Regions from separate parts of the Bdellovibrio sp. HAGR004 genome, predicted to be linked through region 2. Evidence: riboswitches for the same ligand, from Rfam matches in the RefSeq annotation. Region 2 holds a riboswitch; the other holds the start of a gene.
What was found. Region 2 has a riboswitch for guanidine ahead of ACZ5ZV_RS15345 (SMR family transporter). Riboswitches for the same ligand answer to the same signal wherever they lie in the genome.
Positions count from the first base shown of each region.

Region 1 (11,507 bases), 1.7 Mb from region 2:
GGTCAGTGAACGCGATCCGGGCGTCTTTACGTTGGGCGCCGGAGCAACCAACGAACGAACTTTGACCCTGCGTGGATACACGGGCGTGGCCTACCGAAATCTGTGGGGCACTGGGCGCGGGGTTTCACTGCGTCTTGAAGGAAACTATAACGTCGCAGATATCAAGTATCGGGAAAGCCGCGTGGTCTTGGGTTACCTGGAGCCTTACTTGTTTGATTCCCGTGTGCGGGGACGTGTCAATGTCACTCGCTCCAGCACGGTGACAGATTTCGATATCAAACAGGTCTCTGACGTTCGTTCGACCACTTATTCTTTAGAAAAGGATTTCACCTCACGGATTCTGGGAATCTGGGATCTGTGGTCTTTGGCCACCATCCGTGACTTCGGTTTGGATGATTCCTATCCATACGACACAGTTGAACAAAACATCGCAACAACCGGCCCCCAACTGGATCTGGACTTCCGTGACAATCCGTTTAATCCGAGCAAAGGGACCTTCACCCGTTGGAATGCGGAATATGCGAGTCCTTCAATCGGTTCCAGCCCGACAATTGAATACTGGCGTACCACTTTAAGCTTCACGCACTATTGGACGGTCGGTCACCTTTCCAAGCAGCCGGTTGTCTGGGCCAATCAAGGGCGTGCCGGGTATATGAAAAACTTAAGTCCTGGGGGCGGTGTACCTTGGGATAAAAAGGGCTTCACTTTGGGAGGCCAAGCCACCGTGCGTGGCTATGAGGCCGGAACTCAGGAAGTCTTCCCGAACCGTCAGGATCTGGGGCTGACTGAAAGCGATCCGACGTACTATCTGACTTCGGATTCAACCATGTATCTGATTAAATCAGAGCTGCGCTTCCCGCTTTATGAAAGCTTGGGGGGAGCCGTTTTCTATGATGGTGGGTCTGTGAAAATTGAGGATTTAAAATTTTCAGATCCTTACCGGGACTCTGCCGGATTCGGAATCCGATATAACACGCCGGTGGGTCCTTTGAGCCTGGAATGGGCCTGGAAACTGGATGCGCGCCCGGGGGAAGAACCTTGGCGCTTCCACCTGTCTATCGGGACATTCTAAAGAGCCCAGGTGCAATCGGCCATGGCAAAGATTCCCTGAACCTGGCCGTTTTTACGTAAGGGCTCTAGCTCCAGGTTTTTCATTTCCACCTGCAAGCGTTCCAAGGACAGACGTTCTTTCAGAATGTGAGGCTCTAGCACCGCCAAAGGAGCCTCACACTGCCCTGCCAGCACAGCGTTGGCCTTCTTTAAGATCCGCAAGATCATCGCCTCTTCACGATCATACAGATGAACCCACTGACGGCAGTACAAGTCTTCGATGGTGTAGCTGGTGAACTCAAAGAAATTCAGTGATCTAAAGAACTGGGTGTGCTTGTCAGAGTAGAATTCAACCATCTTGTTAGGTTCCGCCCGCAAGCGCCCCATTGTCTGGGGAAAAATGCTATAACCATAATAGTCCAAAGCCGTTTCCACAAAAAAAGGCATGTCCTTTAAGCGGCGCCCCCGGGAATACACACGCTCACAAATCTCCAGGTACTGACGAAGCAGTTCGATGGTTGTGCCTCGCTGAAACTCATTCAACTGCAAGAAAAACGGCAAAGAGTCCTGATGGTAAGGGCGCACGGCCCAACCCTCTTGCTCAATAAACGCACATAATTCCTCTGCATATTTTTTAAAACTATCGACCGCAGACGGGGTCTTGGGACTCATAATGCACCGCAAACTTGCTATAAAACAATATATTATTTACATTTTTGACATAAAAAGAGCTCCAAAATGGAGCCCCTTTACTTGTGCCCTTGAATGATCTCGACTTAGCGAGCCTTGCTGCTTGCAAATTTGCGACGCAAATCCTGAGTCACCTCATGAATCGTTGCATTCAAAGTCACTTCGAACAAGTCATCAGCAGAGACTTTATAAAGCTCTCCCAACTTTTTCAAAGCGTTGATTGGCGGGTGAGAAACACCTCTTTCCCAGTTTGAAATAAACTGTGGAGTGGAGTATCCTAATTTGTCAGCCACGTCTCTTTGAGAAAGACCTGCAGATACACGTTTTTGCTTCAAGAAATCAGCTAGCATATTTTTTTGTCTCATGCGTTTCCACCTAACGATGATTTATTTATACATAACAAAGCGTTTGTGACAAGCCTTTGCTTTCAAAAATATCTCATCAATATAAATACATTATAGCTTATTTGATCTAAAGTACTTCCTGTTTTTTTGCAATTTCTAATCTTTTCTGTGTTTGAGATATGAGCATTTTATTGTTTTCTTACAGATAAGATATGAGAGGATGTGAGAATGCCAAACATTAGCAACTCCGCTTGGTCAGAAAACTTTCACATTACCAGTCTTTTGGTTAATCCCATGGGACGCTTGGGTCTTTATGGATTACTGAATCTTCTGCAGGAAACCGCTTGGATGCATGCGGAAAGTTTAGGCTTTGGCATGCAGGACATGGAAAAAGACGGCCTGTTCTGGGTGCTCACCCGTCAGACACTGCAGATGAAACAGTGGCCCCGCTTCGGTGAAAATCTTCAAGTGCAAACCTGGCTGCGCCCGCCGGAAGGCGCCTTTGTCAGCCGTGAATTCGTGGTGCTGAACCAACAAGGCCAGGAAATCGGCCTGTGTTCCACGAGTTGGCTGGCACTGGATCGCCAGAGCAAAAAAATTCTTCCTGCACAGAATCTGCGTCCCTGGGAAAGCCTGACCCATCCACGTGCCACGGGATTGACGCCTGAGAAAATTCCAGTGCAGGGAACTTATGAAAAAATCGCCAAGTACCGCGTGCGAAACTCCGACCTGGACATCAATCAGCATGTGAACAACACCAAATACGCGCAGTGGATTCTGGATGCCGTCCCCTATGACCTGCACCGAAAACTTCAACTGAATAGTTACTCGGTCAATTTTCTGGCCGAAACCCATTTGGGTGACGAGGTCGAAATTCACCGCAGCTGTCAGGCACCGAAACCGGAAACTTCAGACGCCGGAGTCACCAGCTATCAGGGGTTGCGTGTCGGCGACAACAAAGTCCTCTTCACCGCCCTGCTGGGATGGGAGAAAAAAGTATGAAACCTTTAAAGCCTTTCAGCAAAACCGCCCTGACCGAAAGTATTTCTGTCCACGGGAATATCTCCTCACTGGCTGACAACCGCCTGCTGGTCAAATTCAAAATCTCCGGCAACCTGGCCCTGATCCTGTGGCCCAAAGCGACGCCTCAGATCCACCGGGAAGACGGCCTTTGGAAGCACACCTGTTTGGAGGCTTTTCTGGGAACGGGGTCCTCTCCGCGCTCGCCTTATCTGGAGGTCAACTGTGCTCCTAATGGCAACTGGAATGCTTACTCTTTTAGCAGCTACCGCGAGGGTATGCAGCCGGCAGCGGAAACCCGTGTGCGCCTTCAACACCATGAGCCGGAACAGCATGAAGCTCTGTTTGAAATCGAAATTGACAGCCAAAAGCCCTTTGACTTCACCTGCCTGGGCCTGACGGCGGTGATTGAGTTTACGGATGGCTCGCTGAGCTACTGGTCCCTGTCCCATCCGGGCTCAGATCCTGACTTCCACAACAAGGACGGCTGGACGGCGCTTTCGACGCATTGAGCGAAGCGGTCCACTGAGCGTGGCGGTTTCTTGACCCTTTCTGGAGCCCAAGATAGCTTGGGCTGTTTCAATTTTCTAAATCCAGAAAGGACTTTCTCATGAAGAAACACACCGTTCGCGTTTACCCATCCAAAGAAAAATTGGATCGCAAAGATCAACTTGCTTGGAAGATTGCTGAAATCGCTTCTGACAATGCCCCTATCAAAGCTGACGTTGTTGACATGGTCATCAACCGTATCATCGACAACGCCTCTGTAGCGATTGCTGCTGCCAACCGTCGTCCGGTGGCTTCTGCTCGCGCCATGGCGATTGCGCATCCTCGCGCCCACGGTGCAACTGTTTTCGGTATGCCAAATGATCAGAAATTTGACTGTGAATGGGCCACTTGGGCGAACGGCACTGCTGTTCGTGAATTGGACTACCATGACACTTACCTGGCTGCTGACTATTCCCACCCTGCTGACAACATCCCTGCTATCTTGGCAGTGGCACAGCAAATGGGCAAAAATGGTAAAGACCTTCTGAAAGGTATCGTGACTGGTTACGAAGTTCACGTGGACCTGGTTAAAGCGATCTGCCTTCACAAACACAAAAAAGATCATATCGCTCACTTGTGCCCGGCAACAGCCGCAGGCATCGGAACTTTGTTGTCTTTGCCAACTGAAACCATCTATCAAGCGGTTCAACAAGCGGTTCACGTGTCCTTCACGACTCGTCAGTCCCGCAAAGGTGAAATCTCTTCTTGGAAGGCCTATGCACCTGCTCACGCTGGTAAACTGGCTGTAGAAGCTGTGGACCGCGTTATGCGTGGCGAAGGCGCTCCATCTCCGATCTACGAAGGTGAAGACTCTGTTATCGCTTACATGCTTGATGGCAAAGATGGTAAATACGAAGTTCCACTTCCAGAAGTGGGCGAAGAAAAACGCGCGATCCTTGAGACTTACACAAAAGAGCACTCTGCAGAGTATCAGTCTCAAGCCTTGATCGACTTGGCTCGCAAAATGAAGCCAATGATCAAAAACTTCGACGACATCCAGTCTATCGTGATCCACACGTCTCACCACACTCACTACGTGATTGGTACTGGCGCAAACGATCCACAAAAAATGGATCCAAATGCATCCCGCGAGACTTTGGATCACTCCATCATGTACATCTTCGCCGTGGCGTTGCAGGACGGAACTTGGCACCACGTGAACTCTTACGCTCCAGAGCGCGCTCAGCGTCCGGACACTGTGGCTTTGTGGCACAAAATCTCCACTGTTGAAGACAAACAATGGACTGCTTGGTACCACGAAACAGATCCAGACAAAAAACGCTTCGGTGGCCGCGTAGAAATCACAATGAAAGACGGTTCCAAAATCGTTGATGAGCTTGGCGTAGCTGATGCTCACCCAGCGGGCGCTCGTCCGTTCAAACGTGCGGACTACATCCGCAAGTTCGACATTCTGACTGAAGGTATCATCACCAAAGCAGAACGCGATCGTTTCATCGGCCTGGTTGAAAATCTGGAAAACCTGACTGCAGAACAAGTTCAGCAGTTGAACGTTCAGATCCCAATCGAAAAGCTTGTGAACAACAAACGCGACAACAAAGGGATCTTCTAGCGAAGAACTTGGAGCGGACACGGGAAGCCAAGGGCTCCTGCCCTTGGCCCTACGGGCTGACGCGCAAAAATAGCATCCTGCTATTTTTGTCCTGCCTCGCTGGGGCCGGGCGTTCGCCCGGTTCGCGCTTCCTGCGCCCCCAGAGGTCCCTCCAAGTACAGCTTCCCACTCCCTTCAAGCTCATCGCTCTATAAGTTCATTTTGTTGACGCTTATACTTGAGCACTACTTGAAATGGACTGTGATAGGATGAACTGCTGAACCGGCGCTGCCGGACATTGAGAGATAGGCACTCTAAAAACTTTGTGTGTTTAGCTCTGAATCGAATAAAACATAAATGGATACACGATACCCGAGAGCTGCTTGGGGATGGGGAGGGGGCTTAGCCTTAAGCTCTTCACCAAGTTCCGCAGCAGCTCATCCCGAAGGGATGGCGTCCGCGAGGACTGTTCGCAGGGGAAGGGCTTAAGGCTAAGCCCCCTCCCCGTCCCCAAGCGGGTCGTGAGGAAGGATGAGGTTTGTATGTTGTTTCCTGAAATTACTCCTGCGCAGAAACGTAAGAATTTTAGAGAGGCTTTGAAGTCTGGCAAGCTTTTGCAGATGCCGGGGTCTTGGTCTCCGTTGGTTTCCATGGCGATTGAGAAAGCGGGCTTTGATGGGGTTTATATCTCTGGGTCTGTGCTTTCCAATGATCTGGGTTATCCTGATATTGGTCTGACTTCTTTGACTGAGGTGGCTCAGCGTGGTCGTCAGATTGCCCGCACGACAAAACTTCCGACCATTATTGATATCGACACGGGTTTTGGTGAACCGATGTCGGCGACTCGCACGGTTCAGGAAATGATTGAGATGGGTCTGGCGGGTTGCCACATTGAGGATCAAATCAATCCGAAGCGCTGTGGTCACCTGGATGGTAAAGGTCTTGTGACTCGTGATGAAGCGTCCCGCAAAGTGGCGGCGGCGGCTCGTGGTAAAGCGCTGGATGAAAACTTCCTTCTGATCGCTCGTACGGATGCCCGTGCTGTTGAAGGCTTGGATAAAGCCATTGACCGTGCGAAAGCTTACATTGATGCCGGTGCGGATTGTATCTTCACCGAGGCCTTGGAAAATGAAAAAGAATTTGAAACTTTCCGCAAGGCTGTGAATGTTCCGCTTTTGGCGAATATGACTGAGTTCGGTAAGGGCCGTTTGTACACTTACGAAGAGCTGTCCAACCTTGGCTACAACATCGTGATCTATCCTGTGACGACGTTCCGTCTGGCAATGGGTGCGACCGTGGCGGGCTTGAATGAAATCAAAGCCAAAGGCACTCAAGAAGGTCTTTTGGACAAAATGCAAACTCGCAAAGAACTGTATGCACTTTCTCGTTACGACGAGTACAACTCTTTCGACACCAGCATCTTCAACTTCACGCTGAAGTAAGAATGAAAAAGGGAGGCTCAAGCCTCCCTTTTTTTTGACCGTTCCCACTGTTTCTTTCAAACAGTGTATTTAAGAACTCCTCGCAATCTGTAATAAACTTGTCCTTTGACTCAGAGACGCGGACACCGTCGCCTAATTTCTAAAGACGCAAATTCCGACCAGAGTCTTATTTGTTTTTACGCCGAGGTCGGATGCGCAAAACTCCTCTAAGATGACTCAATGAAGAAAGAGTTCTCCTTACAGACCAAAATTTCCCTTCCTATTCTGACTATCACATTCATTGCTCTGGGACTTCTGACTTATTTTTCAGCCTCTCAAAGTTTTCAAAGTGCACGCAGCGACGCTGAATTTAAAGTCAGTAAATCTGCCGAGTCCTTCGCCAATGCCTTTAAAGCCGAGCTGGATGCAAGCCTTATGGTCGCCCAGCAGCTCGAGGCCTATCTGGAGACTCTTCGCCAACAAAAATCCAAACAGCGCTCCGAAGTCAACGCGGTCTTAAAGGCCATGCTGGAACAAGCCCCTTCTGTCTTTGGGGTGTGGGCCACTTTTGAACCCAATGCCTTCGATGGACAAGACGCACACTATCTGGGACAGCCCGGATACGAAAAGGTGGGCGGATTGAATTCCGTCGTTCACGGCAACTAGGCGGCGCTCAGCACCTTGACAGTGGCATTCATCACTTCAGATTTCTCACTGATGTTGGCGGCCGCTGTCACTATTTCACCGGCTTCAGAGGCGTTTTTCTGGATCACCTGATCCAATTGATTAATCGACACGTTGATTTGTTCAATTCCGGTGGACTGCTGCTGACTGGCGTCCGCAATTTCCTGATTCAACGCCGCGACTTTTTCAATGCTGGCGGACATTTGCTTTAGAACTTCACCATTTTCCCGCACCATGACGGTGCCCTGCTTGACCTGCGCCACGGATGCGGAGATCAAGTGATTAATATCTTTTGCAGCCGAAGCCGACCGCTGCGCCAGTGATCGCACAGCCTCTGCCACCACCGCAAAGCCCTTGCCATGCTCTCCGGCACGAGCCGCCTCGACCGAGGCATTCAAGGCCAGCAGGTTGGTCTGAAATGCGATGTCATCGATGATGTTGATGATCTCTTCGATTTTTTGTGACGACGACTCAATCGCCGTCATGGTTTGGACAAGCTCCAGAATTTTTGCCTCTCCGGTCTTGGCCAGCTTCGCGGATTCACCGGAAAGCAAGGCCGCATTTTGTGCATGGCCGGTGTTCAAACGCACCATTGAGGTGATCTCTTCCAACGACGCCACCGTTTCCTCGATGGAGGCCGCTGCCCGGGTCGAGGCTTCCGCCAGTAGACTCCCAGTCGTGTTTAAGTGCTCAAGATCCTCGGAAATACCATGAGAAGACTCGGTCAGCCCTGAAGACAGGGTGGAAATTTTCCGCTCGGATCTTTTCGCCCCCAGATACACCACGGACATCAGCAAAAGAAGACCCAGCAAAGAAAAACCCAGCTGCTTCCATAAGGACGAGTATGCAGCCGCCAGGATCGTTTTTTCTGGCGTGCGAATCACCAGCGTCCAGCTTTGCTCAAGATTATAGATGGGCACCGGCACCACCAAAACCACTTCTTTGCCGCGGGGACTGTCGACTTCCAAACTGCCAGACTCATGACGTTGGATCAAAGACTGAAGATCCGCATCGGCCTGATACGTCTGCATCACTTCCGCCTGTTCTGGACCTGCCACCACCATCATCTTATCCGAAAGCAAAAACGATTGAGAGTCGGCAAAGGGACGTACTTCTGTCACCAGTTTTTTGATATTATCCAGACTGATATCAATTCCCACAAGTCCCTTGGCTTCGCCCTGCTGCACGATAGTGTAGACAGCCGAGGTCATGACCAGCTCTTTGCCGTTGACGGTGTCCTTGTAGGGTTCCACCAGCATACTTTGTTTTCTTTGAATCGGCTGGAAGTACCAGTCCCCCAGATCCGGCGTTTCTTCATTCAGCAACGTCTTGTAGACGATCTTGTCACCCTGACGGACCCACCACGGATACACCCGTCCGGTCTTTTCATGCATCGGTGAGTTCATGTACTGGGCATCTTTGCCATCGTAGGCATCGGGCTCCCAAGCAGACCAGGTTGCCAGATACTGAGGATCGCTGCTTAAAACCTCACGCAAGGTCATATAGGCCTTGTTGCGATCCTGAAGATGATTCTGCACATCCATGGCCAAACTGCGCCCCACAACCTCGGCCTGCGCAAAAGATTTATCCAAATAGGTTTTGATCTGCTGAGAGTACTTCCGCCCCATCTCCAAAGTCAGAGCGTGCGCACTTTCTTTTGCATCCTTGAACGAATCCTGAACGGACAGTGCTGCAATACCTCCCAAAACCAAAGCTCCAACCACGGCAATGGGCAGGGTCAATTGTTGAGTGAATGAAAGTCTTTTGAATCCGCGAAACAACATGCTACAACTCCTGGGCTGTCTGAACCCTGAAAGATTCGGAACAAACCCGCGAGAGACAAAGAGGACCTATGTCCAGATCCTCTCTGAACGCTCTCTGAAGTTTGCGACTCCTCCCCCGATAAGGTGAGTTTTTTAGTGCCCACCGGCTGTGAGTTTCAGTCCAATGATGGATATCAACAAAAGACCTAGGAAGAACAGACGAGCTGGCGTGGCCGCCTCATTGAACAACATGATTCCCAGAACCGCAGCGCCAAGAGCACCGATACCAACCCACACCCCATACGCAGTCCCGATAGGAAGAACCGTCGCCGCACGAGACAGTAAAAACATACTGCCTGCCAAAGCAAGCAAAGTTAAAAGACTGGGTGTAAGCTTTGTGAAACCTTCGGTGTATTTAAGGCCGATGGCCCAACCGACTTCAAGAAGACCTGCGATTGCCAAAATAATCCATGCTACTGTGTTAGACATACCAACACTCCTTTCGTTAGAAAAAAGCGTCGTCTTGTCCTGACCGGGTACGTCGCACATCGTCCGGGCACATCAGTTGCGAAAACTGAAATACGGTAATATTTAATCGCAAAACACGGAAAAAGTAAAGACGCCGTTTAAGTCTTTCCCTCTAAATTGCCTTACTAAGTCCAGAGATCGCGCCAATTCCCCCACTGGACAAGCCCGATACCCTATACTCTTTCTTGACCCGTCGTCGACGGCAGACTAGGTTGGGCCCATGCAAAAACTTAAAGTATTTCTCTCTGACAGTTTGAATCCGCATTTGAATCTGGCAACAGAAGAATGGATCTTTCACAACCTGGATCCTTCCCAGCAGATCCTGTTTTTGTGGCGCAATGAAGAAACCGTTGTCATCGGGCGCAATCAAAATCCCTGGTCCGAATGCAACCTGGCGAAAATGAAAGAGGACAAGGTTCATCTGGCTCGCCGCACGACCGGCGGCGGAGCCGTTTTCCATGACCTGGGCAATACCAACTTCACTTTCCTTTCACCGAAAGAATCCTATAAGCGCGAAAACAATGTGCAGGTTATTTTCAACGCGCTTAAAAAGTTTGGCATTGAGGGGGAAGCCTCCGGTCGCAATGACCTGCTGATCCCGTTCCACGATGGACCGCGCAAATTCAGCGGCAGCGCTTATCGAGAAAAAAAGGACCGTGCCTTCCACCACGGCACTTTGCTGATGCATACGGATTTGGCGCGATTGGGGAACTATCTGACTCCGAACCCCAAGAAGCTTCAAGCCAAAGGCAAAGAATCCGTCCGGGCCCGCGTGGCGAATCTGAATGAGGTTTCAGCCTCTATCAACCACGACAATCTTGTCGGCCCGATGATCGAGGCCTTTGAAGGCTTCTATGGCGCCAAGGCTGAGATTGAGTCTTTGACCATGCAAAGTTTGCAGCAGATTCCTGAATTGAAAAGTCAGTACGACCAGCTGAGTTCGTGGGAGTGGCTGTACGGCAACACCCTGGAATTCAGCCATAAGATGGACGACTATCTGTCATTGGGCTTCTTTGATGTGCACTTCAAAGTGGAAGACGGACAGATCAAGGATTTGAAGTTCTATACGGATTGCCTGTATCCCACCGTGATTGAAGAGATCACCGAGGCTTTGCGCAACAAACCGTACAAGGGCGAAACTGTCCACGCCGAGATGTCCGCTATCATCAAGGCCCATCCAGATCTTCAAACAGGCTTAAGTGAACTGCGCGACTGGATTTGCAAAAACATCGAAATCTAAACCGCTAAACAAACAGATCCTGGCGGAGAGACCGTCAGGATCTTGTCCTTGATCGGGTTTATTACAACCTCTCTGATTCCATTTTTTATTTCACAGAAACTGTCTAAAGCTCCTGCAGAAAATACGACTTAGACCTGAGTCCATTTTACATACACCCAATCCACATTAATTCGACTTAATGTTTTCGACCTTTGTTACGATACAAACTGTATGAAAACAAAAGCCACCGCCTCCATCCAATTCCTTGCGGCCTTTTTTCTCGTTTCTGGCTTAGCCGCATGTATGCCCCAAAACTCTGATGTTCTCAGCACGGTTCCACCCGGCTCTGATTCAGATTCTGAAAGTTCGTTCACTGATCCGGGCAGCAAGGATCCCTCCTCGCCGACTCCCCCCACCACGCCCCCCGAACAAGGCGGCACTATCGAGGACAGTGCAAGGTCTTTAAAGATCCATGCCTTTGCGGATATGAACATCGACACCAGTGGCACCTATGCCAGCAGCACTATTTCGATTGTAAAATCCATGATCGCACGCCAGCCGGCGGCCATTTTGGGTGTGGGTGATTATATCGACGGCGAAAAAAAGACCTTGTCCGACAGCACCTACGTGAATATGTGGAACTCGTTTTCAAAAAAGGTTCTCTCCCTGATGCGCACCGCGGGTCTGCCG
Region 1 covers NZ_AP029176.1:1,393,216-1,404,722, reverse strand. Annotated here, with positions in the region: gene ACZ5ZV_RS07030 (POTRA domain-containing protein) at 1-1,072, shown strand, start outside; gene ACZ5ZV_RS07025 (hypothetical protein) at 1,069-1,722, opposite strand; gene ACZ5ZV_RS07020 (helix-turn-helix domain-containing protein) at 1,827-2,105, opposite strand; gene ACZ5ZV_RS07015 (acyl-[acyl-carrier-protein] thioesterase) at 2,313-3,086, shown strand; gene ACZ5ZV_RS07010 (DOMON-like domain-containing protein) at 3,083-3,616, shown strand; gene ACZ5ZV_RS07005 (MmgE/PrpD family protein) at 3,715-5,223, shown strand; gene prpB (methylisocitrate lyase) at 5,745-6,644, shown strand; gene ACZ5ZV_RS06995 (PDC sensor domain-containing protein) at 6,864-7,289, shown strand; gene ACZ5ZV_RS06990 (methyl-accepting chemotaxis protein) at 7,286-9,091, opposite strand; gene sugE (quaternary ammonium compound efflux SMR transporter SugE) at 9,224-9,559, opposite strand; guanidine-III (ykkC-III) riboswitch at 9,583-9,645, opposite strand; gene ACZ5ZV_RS06980 (lipoate--protein ligase) at 9,819-10,838, shown strand; gene ACZ5ZV_RS06975 (metallophosphoesterase family protein) at 11,049-11,507, shown strand, end outside.
Region 1: another riboswitch for guanidine. It lies ahead of sugE (quaternary ammonium compound efflux SMR transporter SugE); the one in region 2 lies ahead of ACZ5ZV_RS15345 (SMR family transporter).

Region 2 (11,507 bases):
ATAGATTACTCCTTTAATTGCTTTTAGTTTCTGGACATCTATTAGCCGTCAATCCACGAGAAGAAGTCCGTAGCTCCTCCGATGAATTTTCCATCCACAAAGATTTGCGGAACGGTTTGATGATTTGTTTTTTCTTTCAGCTCCATATAGATTTTCGGGTCATCGTCTAAACGCACTTGTTTGAAATCGACCTTCTCAGAAGTCAGATAGTTTTTCACTCGCGTACAAAACGGACAATGGTCTTTCGTGTAGATCACGACATCCTTTAGTTCTTTCATCTCTTTTTCCTCACTCGTTATCTTCATTGTTTAGTCTCTTTCAAAGTGGCAAGAATATCCGTTTGGATGCTTCTGCAAATAATTTTGATGATATTCTTCAGCGTCATAGAAACCTGATTCCTTCGCCACGCTAGTCACCACAGGATTCTCGAAACGACCCAACTCGTTGACTTCCTCAATGACGTCTTCAATCGTCATTTTTTGGACCGCATCTCGGTAAAACACTGCAGAACGATACTGAGTTCCGATGTCGTTACCTTGGCGGTTCTTCGTAGTCGGATCGTGGATCTTAAAGAAGTAGTGGAGTATTTCCTTTAGAGAGATCTCGTCTTCGTCGTATTCCACGCGGACTGCTTCGGCGTGTCCGGTCGCACCTGTTCTGACGTCCGCGTATTGGGGATCGTCAAAATCGCCGCCGCTATATCCGACTTTTGTGGCTGTCACGCCGTCTAAATTTCTTAAGAGGTCTTCGAGACCCCAGAAGCAACCTCCAGCAACGATCACATAATTCAGTTTCATATAGCCTCCTTCATTATTAGCCGTTCACTTATAGAATTGACTTTAAGGCATAAAAGAGGGATATAACATGCTCAATAGTTCGGACAATATGACTTATACGCCAATCCGGGCAGGAGTAAGTATGGATGTCCTCAGCGATATTTTAGATAAAGTCCAGCTCACCAGTAGTTACTGGTATCGGACTTCTTTTGCCGGCGACTGGGGAATCAATCTTCCAAAGGAAGACAATTTCGCTAGATTCCACATCGTGACTCACGGCGAATTTTGGTACGAAGTGCCCAAGCTAAAACTCAAAGCCCTAGCAGAGCAGGGAGATATCTTGATCCTGTTTAAGGGAATGGAGCACACAATGACAAGTGCTCCCAAGATCAAGGCTGAGACCGCTGTTGAATTCAGATCCAAAGGTCATCTCACTGAGGCGCAGGTCCTAGAGTACGGCGATCAGAGTAAGCTGAAAACGAATCTCGTTTGTGGACACTTTTGTTTTAACGGTGGACCCGATCACCCATTTCTTAATTCCCTGCCACAAATTGTTCATGTCAAAAGCGTGGAGAATGCCCATTCGCCATGGCTCGCAATGCTTTTAAGTATCGTCGAGCATGAAGCCAAATCGGGCCTGCCGGGTAGTAACGCCCTAGTAAGAAAATTGACCGAAATTATTTTTGTTCAAGCGCTAAGAATTCACATGCATAAGGCTAACAAAAAAACAGGGTTCTTTCGGCTGATTGAAAATCCTCAGATCAGTAAGACGCTTGAAGCAATCCATCAAGGTCTAGAGCAGAAATGGGGACTCGAAGACCTCGCTGAAATTGCCGGAATGTCTCGCACCAACTATAGCGTCAAGTTTAAGGAACTGTCCGGAATGACACCTCTTGATTACCTCACATATTGTCGTCTTGAAAAGGCGAAGCAACTTTTAACGGAGTCCACAAAATCCGTCCCTGAAGTAAGTGAGGCAGTTGGTTATCCCGCTCACGAGCATTTTCAAAAATTGTTTAAGAAAAAAATTGGGCAAACACCGAGTGCTTATAGAAAAGCGAACGCTTGAAAGGCTAAAGTATGATTAAGAAGTCCACACCAATTAATACCATCGCTTTCTGGGTGATTCTTATCGGAGGCGCATTCTGCCTGCTGATTCCAATGATTGCGCCGATGCTGCCTATTCAATACTTGAAAGGATACGGTGATATTGGAAGCGCCATTGGAGGTATATCAAGCCCGTTCGTGCAGATCCTTGGGTCGGCGGTTCTATTCCTAGCCTTGAAAGCACAGATCGATGCAAACGGCATTCTTCATCTTCAGATAGAGAAGGAGAATAAAAAAGAGCAGTTGAGACACGAGATAAATCAGCTTCATGAACTTTATCTGTTCGTGGAGAGAAATATTAAAAATTTTAGCTATGATCAAAAAACGACAATTGATGGTAAGTCGCAAAAAACGCTCTTACACTCACGCCGAGCTATTAAATGCTTCATCGAAGATTTAGAAGATCTGGAGGTTGATATTCATAACGACGCCGATGTGCTGATGTATGACGGAGTGAAAGAAATTATGAGTATCTTAAACAGCGTTGAGCTTTTTTTCGAGAAGATTAAAACCAGCAGCATCGAAGCCTACCACAAAAATTTTCACAGAACCCTGATGCAACACGAACTTTTGTTTAGCATTTTTCCGTATCAAGAATTAGATAGCAAAGCGCATTTAAGACAGGAGCCGTGCCCAGAGTGCGGTGAATATCACGCGAACTATCCACCTCTCATATATGATCGTTTACAGGAGATTAAAAAACGTTTCTTTTGAGTCTATTTAAGTACGGGATGCTAATTCGGCACGCTTATGGCGTTACTGCTAAAAGAACTTAGCGTCCCGAAGAAAACTTAAACTTTTCAAAATAGGTTGCTCGCATGGCTTCAGATGAACTGCGCTCTTTGTTTTGTACAGATTCAAACTGATATGATCATTTCCGCCAGCCTCTTCCGCAAATAACTTAAAGCTATTCCCTTCGTTAAAAGTACTTTTGGTAACAATATAAAGTCGATTTGCAAACGTAGCTCTTGATGTTCCCTCGGGAATCATGAGGATTTTTTGATAGAACCAAGTTGATGGGAATGACTCCATGATCTGATTATCTCAAATTAACAATTAACTAGCAATCGCTTACAAGAAAGCTGGGCAACCCTTCAGAAATTACGTTCTTTTTCATATGACGGTCGTCGTCGGAAATCTAATTTTTTGCGGCCTGTGCCATGACTGAGAATATTGCCATTCAGTAAGTTTTTTGTGCGATAAGAAGAGTTACAACTAACTTTGGCATCAGGCCACCTGACGAGGCGAACCGTACCAGGCGACGAAAAGACGGCTCTTAAAAAGGAGCGTCTTATGTCTACAACATGGGCTTGGGTTATTCTTGGTATCGCTGGACTTTTAGAAGTCTGTTGGGCAATCGGATTAAAATACACCGATGGGTTTACGAAATTCGAACCAAGTGTCCAATCCCACGTAGTTTGACCGGTTTCAAGGGGGGCAAATCCCACGTAAGTGGACCGGCTTTGGGGGAAGTAAATCCCACCTAATTTGACCGGGCAATTGCTTACGTTTTCAGCACATTTTCTCCATCTGATCCCATGCGCTAAGCTGCTGGTTTAACAACCAGACTACAGCAAGGAATACGCATGCGGAAACTCAGAAAAAAGGACTTGGAGAAAATCACAGTGGACCGAAAAATCGTCGAAGGCCTTCGCGAAGGACACTCACTCACCGCACTGACTAAATCAACTGGTAAAGGCAAAGGTTACGTCATAAAAATCCGCGACCAGGCGATAGAGCATGGCTATGTAGCCGTCGCAAACCCAGAGAAGAAAATCTACTGCAAAACCTCAAAAGAAATCCCACCTTACCCAGAGGCGCTGTTTCCGCTGCGCGATGGTCGCAGCGAGAAGGCCATTGAAACGGATGCCATCTTAGATCCCAAGCGCGAATGGATCAAGGAGCGCATTGAACTTGGCTGGAGTCCGCAAAGTATTTTTGAAGAGCTTCCGCTCTCTGTCCCGCGATCTAACTTCTACCGCTACATTCACCGCCACAAACTTATGCGATCCGCACCTGCGCGCAATGTGATGGAGCTTGTTCACTCACCGGGGGAATGTCTGCAGGTGGACTGGGGAAAGCTCTTTGACGTCGTCGATCCTGTCACAAAAAAGAAAAAAACAATTTGGATTTTCGTTGGCGTTCTTGGGCATTCTCGTTACGAGATGGCCCGAGTTGTAGAGAAACTCGACTTTGAAACAACTGCCGAAGTTTTAATAAGCATGTTTGAGGAACTTGGCGGAGTCCCTCGTAAAGTGACTTCTGATAATCCCAAAGTCTTTGTTCATGAGGCATCAAAGCACGAGCCGACGTTGAACCCGGCCTTTGAAAGACTGGCCTCGCACTACGGGTTCGTTGTCGAGGCATTGCCGCCTTATTCTCCAGAGAAAAAAGGCAAAGTGGAGCGAATGGTTCCAATGAAGCGTCGCCTTTTTGAATCCTACGATAAGTCCCAATATTCACTGAGCGGCGCACAGTCACACATGAATAAAAAGATGAGTATCGCCAATGAGAGAAAGCACGGGACTCACCTACAAAAACCTTTGGATGTGTTTCTTAACGATGAAGCCTCGTTGTTAAAGCCTCTTCCTTTATTACGCTACGAAGTGGAAACCATCACTCGCTCAACAGTGAGGTCTGATGGTTATGTTCGCTTTGCAAACAAGTACTACCGAGTAGACACAAGACTCAAAGGCGAAATAGCTTTGGTGATTGGTAATTCAGTTCAAGTAAGTATCTACTGCAACGGTCGACTGTTAGAAGTTTACGAGCGCATCCAAGATAAATTCACAAGTAAAGCCTGTAAAGATCATTACAAGGAGTCTTGGGAGAAGACTCTTCAAGATCATGGTCACTATCTGAAGCAAGCAAAAATTATCGGCGTCAATGTTGAGCGCTTTGTAGGAATTATTTTGGCTCGAGGCGAAGGTTTTGTTGATACACGCAGCGTATGGGGTCTTCTGACGCTGAACAAGAAGTACAGCAATGCCGACATCGACAAGGCCTGCCTTTCAGCGCTGGAGTTATCACAGGTAAATTTAAAAACAGTTCATCAACTATTGAATATTATGGCAAAGCCAAAACCCAAAGCTCCTCGTCATGAGGAGGTTTTATCCGCGCAGACGGTGGGAGGTAAGTTTGCGCGCGACATGAGTGAGTATAAAAACCATTTACGTCTGGTTCATAGCAACCAGGCCCACTGAAAGGAAAGACAGTTATGACAATAGATGTGATACGCGATCAGTTAAAGCAGTTACGAATGCCCGCGGCATCCGCAGAGATCGAGGGTTTAGTTCAAAAAGGAAAACGCAGCCAGGATCTTAAGTGGCTCAGTGAGCTTCTATCCACGGAATTAGATGCAAGGGCAGATAACGCCGTAGAAAAAAGGATTAAGAAAGCGGAGTTCCCAGAGCGAAGAAGCTTTGAGCAGTTCAATTGGGATTTCAATAAAAAACTCCCGCGCGAAAAAATCGAGGATCTGAAAGATTTAAAGTTTATCGAGAACAACGAAATTGCATTGTTTTTGGGAAGTCCCGGCACGGGCAAGAGTCATCTTGCGATTGCTCTTGGGATGAGCGCTGCGCAGGCTGGTCACAGTGTTTTTTGTACGAGTGTAAAAAGACTTGGGACAAAGATCCGTAAAGCGCGCGAGAACAATAAGCTCGATGTTTTATTCAAACAAATTCTAACATCAAAGCTATGGATCTTGGATGACTGGGGCGTCGTAACAATGCCACGAGACGTGAGTGAGGAGATCTTCGATTTATTTGATCGACGCAAGCACAATTCGGCTATGATCTTAACCAGCAACCGCGACGTTGAAGAATGGCCACAAGTTTTTACCGATCCGATCCTGGCAAGTGCTGCCATCGACAGGATGTTCGAGAATGCCCATATTTGCATTTTTGAAGGCCCCAGTCACCGCATGAAGGGACGAATAACTTTCAACGATATTGACAGCGAGTAGAAAGACCAATAAACCCTCAAAAATCAGGTGGTCAAAGTATCTGAAACGAACCCGGTCAAACTAAGTGAAACGGAACAAACCAAGTATTTTCACGCTCACAACACTTGCCGCGAGTATGTATCTGCTTGCTAAAGTAAGCCAGGTGCTGCCGATTGGAACAGCCTATGGCGTATGGGTAGGAATCGGGGCGATGGGTGCCGCGATTCTTGGGATTTTTCTTTTTAACGAGGGTATCTCACCACCTCGTTTGCTTTTTTTGGGACTTTTGCTGGTAGCGATCATTGGTTTGAAGCTCACTTCCAGTTAACGACTTACCAAGCCATGTCTTTTCCGAAGCGATATACCATGCACCACTGGATGTATTCTTTGTGCTCTTTTTTAACTTCGCAAATGTCTGCAATAGCTCGCTCTACTTCGTCGGTGGGAGTACCGATCCCACCAAAGGCCATTCCAGAGGAACAGTACTCGAATATCTTTGAAATGTCGGTTTCGAGATCAGTCAGGAATTGCTCTGTGATTGGATAAAAATGTCGATAGCTCGGATACCGATGTAGTTTGAGAATGTCTGGGTGTTCGTTAAGGCGAGAGCAGAGTTCTTCCAGTGATAAGCCGCTAAATTTCCTTACCAGAAAGCAAAATCGCTGGCGGAAGGGTCGTACGCTTCGGAGGAATCTATGCTCAGGTGTGCAGTCGTCGTCCCTCAGCATATCCTTCCGAAGCTGGCGTAGTGAGCGTGAGAGCGTTCCATGTAGGTGTTCTACAGTTCCGAAAGAGCCTAGTTCTGGTTGTTGGACTTGATAAGCCATAGTTTGGCGAAAGTTTGAAAGCTGCAAAATATTGCTCAAAAGAATCTCCTTTAGCCTGTTTATGGAGCATGGTGTCTGGTGAAGAGCTGTATCCATGCGAAAGGAATAAATAAAATCGCATATAAAGTACCATATATGAGCCTCATATAAAAGGCTCATATATGGCCGCTCATTGGCTTGGGTTATGAATAACCTAAGTCCATGAAACCACGCGAGAAAAATTCCACCTTACCCCGATCCGACGCAGAATTTCGTCTTCTTAGGAAAATTGGGCAGCAGATTCACAAGAAACTACATGACTTGGACAAGCCCGTTGAATGGCTGGCATGGGAGAGCGAAACTTCTAGGGCCACGGTGCGAAGAATCTTTGATGCCGAAGGAAATGTCGGATTGCTGACCCTGGATCGAGTGGCCCACGCTCTCGGTTACAAAGATGGGGTTATTGGACTACTCAACGATCTTTAAGAAAGGGCTATGCCCCTTCTTGTTCGATGAAGTCTTCAACAGATTGGATGCTGAAGTAAGTAGAGCCATTGTCGAAGGAAAGGATATTGCCTTCGGATTCTTCTTCCGATTCGTAGTCACACAGCGCACAACGCCAGCTTACGGGATCATTTTCTTTCATCAGAGTTACAGTGTCGAAAGTCATCCAACCAACTTTGGTTTCTTCAGGATAGCACTGACGAATTGATTCCTCGAAAGCCTCTTCAAGATCGGCGGCGTCAATTTCGGTTTCCAGGATGTGCTTGATGATCCAGTGAGTTCCGTACTCGCAGCCCACTCCAGGCAGCAAGCGCATGAGGTCATCGCTGCCACAAGATTCACAGCAGGCCGTGGGAGCTTCTTTGTAGCATCCATAGCAGAATGGGATGGAGCGGTTCAGGGCAATTTGTTCGAGTTTTTGTTGGATTTCGTTCTTCATGGTCATCTCCTCTTTAGAGTTGTCGTTTTCCCCCGTTGTGAGGGCTTCTTCGCCCCGCCTAGGAAGCCCGACGGGGGAAAAAGGAAGAGGAGGCAAAGTCCCTCGGCCCGACCAAGCGAATGCGGCAGAACGAGTGACAGGAGTGCAACGGATGGCGCGAAGTCTGCGGGGGGACGAATCAGGGAATTTGCTGGAGCGACCGCCAGCAATGCTAAAGGAGTCAGGAGATGCCGAACGAATCCGGCAAATCCTCGTTCTTGCCCGCTGCTACTTCTTTACTGGTAGGAGCATGGGTTTGCCCCACTTGGACGCTTGCGAGTCCTTGAGGAGCTGATACTGAGCCACGCGCACTTGCTGGATGAACTTCGGGAGCTGTCCAGTAGCGGCGGCAAAGAGAGCGGCAGCAACGGCGGCTTGAATGAGTTTGTTAGGGATAGACATAGGAACCTCCTCGGTTACGGATGATTGGTTTGATTTGTAGAATGTTGATCTTGAGCTGCTAGAACAGCAGTCTTAAGAATCTGAACTTCAGAGGGAAAACGCCTAGAAAATCGGGTTTTTCTCTCTGGGCGCAAGTAGCAATCAAGTAGCAAAAAAGTAGCAAACTCAGGACATTTCGTGAGATTTCACGACAGATTCAAGAGAAGGCCGCAAGGCCCTTTTCAATGATTTCAAGTGTTTATGATTGTTGGGATTTTTAATTTTTCTGCGACTGCGGTATTCAAAAATTGGTCGGGGAGATAGGATTCGAACCTACGACCCTCTGGTCCCAAACCAGATGCGCTACCAGACTGCGCTACTCCCCGACAGAGAAAGGAAACTACATAATGGTGGGGCCAGTTGTCAAACTACTAGATTCTAACGCGCAATATAAGCTATCCTTTTTTCCATGGAAAACTTTTTGAACTCGTTGCCGAAGCCTGTCCTTGCCATCCTGGTCCTGGCAGTCGCTATTGTTGTGTTTATGGTCATGAGCCCGCCTCACTCTGTGTGCGATACGCAGGCGGAAACCTTTAAGGAGTTGCAAAAAGGCAACATCTTCCCAACCCTTTACAAGAAAAACAAAATCCCACCGACGATTGTGCGTGCAAAAGAGGCATGTCAGCTCGGGAACAGTGCGGGGTCTTGTTATGAGTACTTCACGATTCTGCGTCAAGTGGCTGAAGGTGTTGGGAAGGCGTCGGCGGAGTGCACGCCTCAGCTTTATGGTCTGGCCGAGGTTCGCTCGGCCCTGAATGATGGTTTGGAGTTGATGGCGCGGCTGGCGTGGGGGACAAAGCCCCCAGAGCCGGGGTTGGAGAGATTCGGATGGATGCAAGACGCAGAAATCGCGATTTTTTGCCGTTTGAAGAGTATCTACACGCGCGCCAATGGCGAAGAGTCCTGGGTCAGCTTCCGCAGAAAAGTTTACGAAAAGCTTCCTGGTGAAGAAATTCCGCCATCTTCGGATCCAAACTACGTGGCGGCAGAGCCTCGTAAGGCCACTCTGGTCCTGTCCGAGCAGGATATCTGGAATCGCAGTCTGTTCTCTGTGCGCTGTGAGGTTTACTAGGTCTTTAGAGTGAGATTTCCAAAGACTTCCAGCGAGGGCTTTGGTTGCGATATTCTATCTGCCCATACAGTACCAGATCGTGGTCCTCGCGATGTTGGATGCGGAAGCCGAAGTTTTGAATCTTGAGCAGGCTCCATTCGGCAGGATTCAGGCCAAAGTTTTTAAGTTGGTTTTGTAGAAGCAAAAGATTGAGTGCATAGAGTTTCATGGTTCCCCCATTGTTTAAGTTGTTGAAAGACCCCTAGTGCAAGGCGGGGGCCGGGCGGAGTCGGAGGTCTGCTGCAAATTAAAGGGGTTTCGGCTGCCCTGGGTCTTGAGTTGTCTTCGAGGCTGGTCTAGCTTCTTGGATATGAGACGAAATGCCTTTCTTGGATATTTGATCGCCCAGTTCATTGTTATCATCTCTGTGATGGCCCTGTTCCGGGGTGTTGAAGACCGTCAGGTTGCGGCCACTCTGGCTGGGATCTTGTTCGTGGCGCTTCCGGTTGTTTTGATGACTTGGGAGTACCGCCGGGCTGAACTCAGTCAAATGCTGTGGTTTGTCGTGGTTATGCAATTTTGGACGCTGTTTGCGTTGCCTATTTTGGGGATTCGGCTGGCGAACTGGGGGGTGCCTTTTGAGCAACTCTCATTTATTGGGATTCCGGGTCCTGCGCTGCATCAATGGTCCAGTAAAAGTTACATGGCGATGATGGCGGTGACGGCCTGGTGCTGGTGGAAATTGTCCCGAAAAAAGTCCTAAGGGCTTAAAATCAGGTTCAAAACGCAAAAAAGCCGGTTCATCACCGGCTTTTTTGTCTTCCCAATCAGGAAACCTATCTACAAGTTCAGATCGGATTAGATCTCGAAAGGAACTGGAGAAATTGCTTCTGCTCTGTGGAATGTATCGTAAGAGTCAGAGCCAGAAGGCAATAGACCCAAGTTACGGGACTTCTTTACAGCTGCAGCAACTTTTTTCTGTTGAGCAACGGAAAGTTTAGAGATTCTGGATGGAGTGATTTTACCACCGTCACCGATGAAACGAGTCAAAGATGCTGGATCTTTGTAATCGAATACGTGGTCACCAGAGAATTCCTGACGGTATTTGCTACGAGTTGTCTTTTTCATTACTATCCTCTTTCGATTTCCTATTGGTTAGCGAGTTCTTGTGTATACGAGAAAAAACAGTTGCCATCAAGTGTCTTTTTACTTTATATGGTTGTTTCTTGTTTTGCCGCGCCAATAGGCGCCAATCCAGACTTGTAGCCAGTTAGCGGGCCTGAGGCCTGCCTGTAAGAGATGAGCCAGAGGAGCTTAGAATGAGCAAATGTGAAGTAACGGGAAAAGGCCCCATTGTTAAGAACTTGGTGAGCCACTCCAACATTAAAACGAAGTCAACTGCTCTACCAAATGTTCAGAAAAAACGCATCTTTAGCCGCGTTCTGAACCAAATGGTTAGATTGCAAATCGCAGCAAGCGCTATCCGTGACATGGAACACGTTGGCGGTTTCGACAACTTCATTCTTAATCAAGATGACTCCAAGCTTTCTAAAAGAGCTTTGGCAGTTAAAATGAGAATTAAGAAGAAAATTAAGAACTAATAAGGCTGGCCGACATGAAATTGAAAATCAAAAAAGGCGCGACAGTTCAAGTTATCACAGGCTCTGACAAAGGTAAGAAGGGTTCTGTTCTTGCTGTTGACGCAAAAGCTATGAAAATCCAAGTTCAAGGTGTGAAAGTACAAACACACTACGACAAAAAAGACGGTCTTTTGAAAAAAGAAGGCTTCATCGACTACTCCAATGTGAAGTTGGTTGAAGGCGCTTCTAAAGAAAAGAAGACTTCTAAAAAAGCGACTAAGTCTAAATCTGCATAGTCTTTCATCCGGTTGTTCTGACGAGATCAACCGGGCAAAGTTTGCCTAAGACAAAGTCTAAATTTGGTCCTTAAAGCGATCTCTTCGTTTTAGTCTCTTACATAGCTGCGTAAAATCTAAGTTGAGTTTAGAAATGTTAATTTCGGCCAACTTGTTAAAAGAGGAGAGCAGCTTGAAACAGGACCAAATCTTTAAAGCAAATAAATTAAAAGCACTGTTCTCGGCAACGATGACGGTGCTTTTTTTTTTCGTCCCTAGGTCAGGCTGCTGAGCTGGGCGAGTCCTTGGTTTTATGCAAACACAATAAAACAGTGCGCACCCTGCGTGTTGAGATCGACAAAGATCAAATTTGTCGAACGATTTACACCAAACAAGGTGTGGATGAAGTGATTGGCTCAGGCCAAAATCATCAGTCGTGCAGCGAATTCGTCACGAATGTCAGAAAAAATCTTGAAGATGCCAAATGGAGCTGCCGCGAGGTCAAAGAGGCCCGCACTTCCAATGTTCTGCTTAATGCAGAGT
Region 2 covers NZ_AP029176.1:3,072,573-3,084,079, reverse strand. Annotated here, with positions in the region: gene msrB (peptide-methionine (R)-S-oxide reductase MsrB) at 1-2, opposite strand, end outside; gene ACZ5ZV_RS15365 (glutaredoxin) at 42-278, opposite strand; gene msrA (peptide-methionine (S)-S-oxide reductase MsrA) at 309-797, opposite strand; gene ACZ5ZV_RS15355 (AraC family transcriptional regulator) at 919-1,845, shown strand; gene ACZ5ZV_RS15350 (hypothetical protein) at 1,857-2,597, shown strand; guanidine-III (ykkC-III) riboswitch at 3,102-3,162, shown strand; partial or broken gene ACZ5ZV_RS15345 (SMR family transporter) at 3,177-3,287, shown strand; gene istA (IS21 family transposase) at 3,470-5,086, shown strand; gene istB (IS21-like element helper ATPase IstB) at 5,101-5,850, shown strand; partial or broken gene ACZ5ZV_RS15330 (DMT family transporter) at 5,930-6,157, shown strand; gene ACZ5ZV_RS15325 (hypothetical protein) at 6,162-6,695, opposite strand; gene ACZ5ZV_RS15320 (hypothetical protein) at 7,129-7,578, opposite strand; gene ACZ5ZV_RS15315 (hypothetical protein) at 7,846-8,019, opposite strand; tRNA gene ACZ5ZV_RS15310 (tRNA-Pro) at 8,308-8,384, opposite strand; gene ACZ5ZV_RS15305 (hypothetical protein) at 8,468-9,130, shown strand; gene ACZ5ZV_RS15300 (hypothetical protein) at 9,135-9,338, opposite strand; gene ACZ5ZV_RS15295 (hypothetical protein) at 9,480-9,872, shown strand; gene rpsR (30S ribosomal protein S18) at 9,968-10,237, opposite strand; gene rpmB (50S ribosomal protein L28) at 10,429-10,710, shown strand; gene ACZ5ZV_RS15280 (KOW motif-containing protein) at 10,725-10,985, shown strand; gene ACZ5ZV_RS15275 (hypothetical protein) at 11,270-11,507, shown strand, end outside.